DNA from 2 places in the Thalassobaculum salexigens DSM 19539 genome. Region 1 is predicted to be linked to the other one. Evidence: predicted binding sites of a transcription regulator. Region 1 holds the regulator's gene; the other holds the start of a gene.
What was found. The regulator HrcA, encoded in region 1, represses chaperone genes, less so after heat shock. The targets are predictions, from matches to a motif close to GTTAGCACTCNCCNNNGGNGAGTGCTAAC.

Region 1 (3,312 bases):
AGGCCCGGTCGTCGTCCGAGCCGCTCTCCGCCATCTTCCGGTGGACCAGCTCCATGGCGACCGAGAAGTCCTTGGACGGTCCGGCCCAGCGGGCGGAGTAGATCCCCGGATCGCCGTCCAGAGCCGCGACGCAGAACCCGGAATCGTCGGCCAGCGCCGGTTTTCCGGAGGCCGTGGCCGCCGCCAGCGCCTTCAGTTCGGCATTCGCAACGAAAGTGGTGCCCGTCTCCTCCGGCTCCGGCAGGCCGAGCTCGCCGGCGGAGACCACGCTCATGCCATAGGGCGCCAGCAGCTCGCCGATCTCCCGCACCTTGCCGGGATTATGGCTGGCGAGGACCAGGGTCTCGCCGGCCAGCTTGCGGGGCGCCATGGCGTCGGTCTCCTCAGCCCACGGCCGCGAGCTGCAGGGAGGCGAGCTCGTCGGTGCCCTTGCGGGCGAGGCGCAGCAGTTCCATGAACGCCGCCTCCGAGAACGGATCGCCCTCGGCCGTGGCCTGGACCTCGACCAGTCCGCCGCCGGCGGTCAGCACGAAATTGGCGTCGGCGTCGCAGTCGCTGTCCTCGGCATAGTCGAGATCCAGCACCGGCACACCCTTGTAGATGCCGCAGGAGATCGCGGCCACGCGGTCGACCAGCGGATCGCTCTTCACCGCGCCGAAGCGCTTCAGGGTGGCGATCGCCTGGTGCAGGGCGACCCAGGATCCGGTGATCGCCGCGGTGCGGGTGCCGCCATCGGCCTGCAGCACGTCGCAGTCGATCCGGATCTGGCGCTCGCCCAGGGCGGCGAGGTCGGTGACGGCGCGCAGGGAGCGGCCGATCAGGCGCTGGATCTCTTGGGTACGACCCGACTGCTTGCCGCGGGCGGCCTCGCGGTCGGTGCGGGTATGGGTGGAGCGCGGCAGCATGCCGTATTCGGCGGTGACCCAGCCCTTGCCGCCGCCCTTCAGCCACGGCGGGACCCGCTCTTCCACGGTGGCGGTGCACAGCACGTGAGTGTCGCCGAACCGGGCGAGGCAGGAGCCTTCGGCATGCTTGGCGAAGCCGGGTTCCAGGACCACCTTGCGCAGTTCGTCGACGGCGCGGCCGGAGGGCCGGGAGCCCGCCGGGGTCTGGCCGGCGTTCTGGCCGGAGGTCGGGGCGGATGCCATGGGGTCGCCTTTCGTTGCGGATGGCTCTGGTCGAAATCTGCGCGGAAGCTAGCGATCCCGACCCCCGGCGTCCAGTCTCGCGGACCGCTGCGGGCGGACCGGCGGAGGCGGTGGCGACACACGTTGACCGGCCGCATAGCGCTTCCTAGATTTTGCGCTACGATGGCAGCTATGCACAAAGAACCCTTTGACGGCACGTCGATGCCGTCCACCGCCCTGGCGCAACTCAACGAGCGGTCGCGCCGGATCCTCATGCACGTGGTCGATGCCTATGTGGAGACGGGGGAACCGGTGGGCTCGCGCACCCTGTCGCGTAAGCAGGGCCTGGTGCTGTCGCCGGCGACAATTCGCAACGTCATGGCCGATCTGGAGGAGGCGGGACTGCTGTTCTCGCCCCATACCTCCGCCGGGCGCCTGCCGACCGACGCGGGCCTGCGCATGTTCGTCGACGGCCTGCTGGAGATCGGCGGCGATCTCGGGCCGGAGGAACGGGAGAGCATCGACGGACAGTGCGCCGCCGCGGGCCGCAGTGTGGCGGAGATGCTGGAGGAGGCGTCCTCCGCTCTGGCCGGGCTGACCCGCTGCGCCGGCCTCGTCGTCTCGCCGAAGAATGAAGGTTCGCTGCGCCATATCGAGTTCGTGCCGCTCGGCAACCAGCGCGCCCTGGTGGTGCTGGTCAGCGAAACCGGCCTGGTGGAGAACCGGGTGGTGGAGCTGCCCGCCGGCCTGCCGCCCTCGGCCCTGGTGGAGGCGACCAACTACCTGAACACCCGGCTCAGCGGTCGCACGCTCAGCGAGGCGATGGCGCGGATCGAGGAGGAGATCGTCCAGCGCAAGGCCGAGCTTGACGACCTGACCTCCCGCGTCGTGCAGGCCGGGCTGGCTACCTGGGGCGGGGGGCCGGGTGCCTCCACCCTGATCCTGCGCGGCCAGTCGGCCCTGCTGCACGACGTGACCGCCCTGGAGGACCTGGAGCGGATCCGCGGGCTGTTCGAGCAGCTCGAGGAGAAGGAGAGCACCCTGCGCCTGCTCGACGCCACCGGGGCCGCCGACGGGGTGCAGATCTTCATCGGCGCCGAGAATCAGCTGTTCCGCAACACCGGCTGCTCGATGATCATCGCGCCGTACCACGATCAGAAACGTTCGGTCGTGGGCGCCATCGGTGTGATCGGCCCGACCCGGATGAACTACGCCCGCATCATCCCGATGGTCGACTACACCTCCAAGCTGATCAGCCGGCTGCTGGGCTAGAGCAGATCGTGCGGTGACGGGATCACTTCGCGATCCCATCGGCGTGCCTGATTCTGCTCTATCTTATTGGTTCAGAGACAAATTCACCGACCGTATTGAATCGCTCCGTGATTCAATACGGTCGGATTTGGTTCTAGGAAATCCGGGACGCCGCACCGGGCCGACGCCGAGGGATCCGCCGACGCTCGGGGGTGATTTGCGGCGATTCGGGTTTTCATCGACGCACAGGCGCCTTACATAGCGGACGTCACGACAGTCTCCGATCCACGGACGTGCCGCATTTTCAACCGCAGGACCACGAGTAGCGATCATGGCGAACGACCAGAACAAGCCCGCCGGCCCGCAACCCGTCAACGATCAGCAGGCGCCGGGCGAAGCCCCGTACGATCAGGCGGCCGAGGCGTCGCTTGCCGAGAGCCTGGGCCTGTCGGAAGAAGGCCTGATCGACACGGACGGCGGCCAGACCGATGCCCGCGACGTGCGGATCGCCGAGCTCGAGGAGCAGGTCGCCCATCTCAAGGACCAGGCACTGCGGGCCCTGGCCGATGCGGAGAACCTGCGCCGGCGCACCGAGCGCGAGAAGGAGCAGTGGCGCAAGTTCGCGTCGGCCGACCTGGCCAAGGATCTGCTGAACGCCGTCGACAACCTGCGCCGTGCGCTGGACTCCGCCCCGGCGGACCGGGATTCCCTCGACGACGCGGTGAAGAACGTCATCGTCGGCGTGGAGATGACCGAGAAGGAGGTTCTGAACGCCTTCGACAAGCACAAGATCGTGCGGATCAACCCACTCGGCGAGAAGTTCGACTACAACCTGCATCAGGCGATGTTCGAGGTCGAGGATCCGAGCAAGGCGCCGGGCACGGTGGTTCAGGTTCTCGCGCCGGGCTACGTGCTGCACGATCGGCTGCTGCGC
Region 2 (3,312 bases), on a different contig from region 1:
GGATGGTACGATCGGCGACCAGAAGTATCGAATTGGAATTAGGGAAAGTTCATTTCAATCTGAAAGTAAAATAGTTAATCAACTTTAAGAAACTGTGTTGTTTACCACATTCGTCTTGTCGTGATTTGCCTCTAAGGGGCTTGGCAAGCGGGGGCGCGAATAGAAACGGGCCGGGGATCGCTCCCCGGCCCGTCCCGCATCGTTAAAGAGGGCTGGATCAGAAGCCCATGCCGCCCATGTCCGGACCGCCCGCCGAAGCAGACGACTTCGGCTCCGGCTTGTCGGCGACCATGGCCTCGGTGGTGATCAGCAGGCCGGCGACCGACGCGGCGTTCTGCAGCGAGCTGCGGACAACCTTGGTCGGGTCGATGATGCCGGCCTTCACCAGATCGGTGAAGCCACCGCTCTGGGCGTCGAAGCCCCAGCTGCTGTCCTTGGACTCGAGCAGCTTGCCGACGATGACCGAACCGTCGTGACCGGCGTTGGACGCGATCTGACGGGCCGGAGCCTCCAGGGCGCGGCGGATGATGTTCACACCCATGCGCTGGTCGTCGTTGGCGTACTTGACCTTGTCCAGCGCCCTGATGGCGTAGACCAGGGCGGCACCGCCACCCGGCAGGATGCCTTCCTCGACCGCGGCGCGGGTCGCGTGCATCGCGTCGTCCACGCGATCCTTGCGCTCCTTCACCTCGATCTCGGTCGCACCGCCGACGCGGATCACGGCCACACCGCCGGCGAGCTTCGCCAGACGCTCCTGCAGCTTCTCGCGGTCATAGTCGGAGGAGGTGTCCTCGACCTGAGCGCGGATCTGCGAGCAGCGACCCTCGATGTCCTTCTTCTTGCCGGCACCGTCGACGATGGTGGTCTCGTCCTTGGTGATGGCGACACGCTTGGCGGTGCCGAGCATGTCCAGCGTGACGCTGTCGAGGTTGATGCCGAGATCCTCGGACACGACGGTGCCGCCGGTCAGGATCGCGATGTCCTCGAGCATCGCCTTGCGGCGATCGCCGAAGCCCGGGGCCTTCACGGCCGCGACCTTCAGGCCGCCACGCAGCTTGTTGACCACGAGGGTGGCCAGGGCCTCGCCCTCGACGTCCTCGGCGATGATCAGTAGCGGACGGCTGGACTGCACGACCTGCTCCAGAACCGGCAGCATGGCCTGCAGGTTGGACAGCTTCTTCTCGTGCAGGAGAATGTACGGGTTCTCCAGCTCGCAGATCATCTTGTCGGCGTTGGTCACGAAGTACGGCGACAGGTAGCCGCGATCGAACTGCATGCCCTCGACGACGTCGAGTTCGGTGTGCAGCGACTTGGCTTCCTCGACGGTGATGACACCCTCGTTGCCGACCTTCTCCATGGCCTTGGCGATCATCTCGCCGATTTCCTTCTCGCCATTGGCCGAGATGGTACCGACCTGGGCGACCTCACCGGAGGTGGTGATCTTCTTCGAGCGCTTCTCGATGTCGGCGACGACGGCCTCGACGGCGCTGTCGATGCCGCGCTTCAGGTCCATCGGGTTCATGCCGGCGGCAACGGCCTTCGCGCCCTCACGGACGATCGACTGCGCCAGCACGGTCGCGGTGGTGGTGCCGTCGCCGGCCACGTCGTTGGCCTTGGAAGCGACCTCGCGCACCATCTGCGCGCCCATGTTCTCGAACTTGTCGGACAGCTCGATTTCCTTGGCGACGGTCACGCCGTCCTTGGAAATCCGCGGCGCGCCGAACGACTTCTCCAGAACCACGTTGCGACCCTTCGGGCCCAGCGTGACCTTCACCGCGTCGGCCAGAATGTCCACGCCGCGCAACATCTTGTTGCGGGCATCGATGCCGAACTTAACGTCCTTGGCAGCCATGTTGTTGTTCTCCTTGGATAGGGTTAGCCCTTTGTTACAAGCGGCTTCTTTCGAAGGCCCCTCGCTGAATGGGACAGCTGGTTAGGCGGCCTTCTTGGACGACTTGGAGGTGCCCTCGAGCACACCCATGATGTCGCTTTCCTTCATGATCAGCAGATCGTCACCGTCGATCTTCACCTCGGTGCCCGACCACTTGCCGAACAGGACGCGGTCACCCGGCTTCACGTCGAGAGCGACGATCTTGCCGGCTTCGTCGCGGGCGCCCGGACCCACGGCCAGGACTTCACCCTCCATCGGCTTTTCCTTCGCCGTGTCGGGGATGATGATGCCGCCAGCGGTCTTCTGATCGGCGTCGATACGACGAACCACCACGCGGTCGTGGAGCGGCCGAAATTTCATGACCCTTCCTCCAATTTACACTCTGTTGAGACGTGCAGTTTGAGCAATGTCGCCGGGATTGACTCGTATTGTTAGCAGTCTCGCCCGGTGAGTGCCAGCGATGTAAGGAGGCGGGAGGAAACTGTCAAGCGGGCTGCGAGCGCGTTCGCGCAGATTTCGCGCTCCGGACCGGTCCGTTGGGGCGGTGAAGTTGCAACGGTATATGCGGTTTAGCGTCCGCCGGATCAACCATCCGGGCGGCCGCGGCCCGGTGCAGGCGACCCCGTCAACTCAGCGTCCCGACATGGGGGAAGTCGGGGATGCCGTTGCCGATGTCGATGAAATGCCGGATCGCGGTCTTCTTCTCCAGGAGATAGCGCTCCTCGCGCGTCTTGAAATCGTCCAGTCGGATATCGTCCACCTGATAATACAGCAGGGTCGCCCGCCCCGCGTCGTCGCGCATCGGCAGGCCGAAGGATTCCGAGATCCGGCCCTTCCCGTCGCCGGTCCGCACCGCCTGGCTGACGAGTTGGCCGCAGGGGTGAGTGGCAATGAGCGTCATCGCTGCCCGGGTGATCGACCGCTCCTGCGGGGTGCGGAAGTCGAGATAGTTCTGTCCGGTGATCTCGCGGCCGTAATGCTCGATCACGGTGGTGCCGGCGAGCCGGACCAGGAAGTGATCCGGGGCGACGATCTCGAAGATCAGGAAGGTGTTGAGGATGCCGGCCAGTGCCCCGGGTTCGAAGTCGCGCCGGTACGGGATCAGGTCGGTCCGGGGCAGGGAAAGCCAGTAGTCGGCGAAGGCCCGCGCCCGGGGCTTCAAGGCGGCGGTGCGGATGCAGGACACCGTGGTCATGGCCGTCCGTCAGTATGTCCAGTTCGGGTCGAAGGTGACCGCGATGGTCGTGGGCGAGGTGGGCTCCACCAGCGAGTACATGAACTTGGTCGGTCCAGTATAGCCGCACTGGCCGATATCCGCGCCGGCGCGCTTGCGGAACTGGACCTCCAGGCGGAAGTGCCGGACCAGAGTGTCGATCTCCGCCTGCCGATAGGCCTCGACCGCTTCGGCCGGAAGCTCGATC

Region 2: G578_RS0116270 (co-chaperone GroES) is a predicted target of HrcA. The motif match lies at 2,322-2,350, and genes of this name have one in related genera.

What each region holds. Positions count from the first base shown of each region.
Region 1 covers NZ_KE384095.1:449,732-453,043, forward strand. The annotation lists gene rdgB (RdgB/HAM1 family non-canonical purine NTP pyrophosphatase) at 1-370, opposite strand, end outside; gene rph (ribonuclease PH) at 384-1,148, opposite strand; gene hrcA (heat-inducible transcriptional repressor HrcA) at 1,320-2,399, shown strand; gene grpE (nucleotide exchange factor GrpE) at 2,710-3,312, shown strand, end outside.
Region 2 covers NZ_KE384094.1:226,744-230,055, reverse strand. The annotation lists gene groL (chaperonin GroEL) at 218-1,852, opposite strand; gene G578_RS0116270 (co-chaperone GroES) at 1,934-2,251, opposite strand; gene G578_RS0116265 (PAS domain-containing protein) at 2,517-3,086, opposite strand; gene G578_RS0116260 (hypothetical protein) at 3,096-3,312, opposite strand, start outside.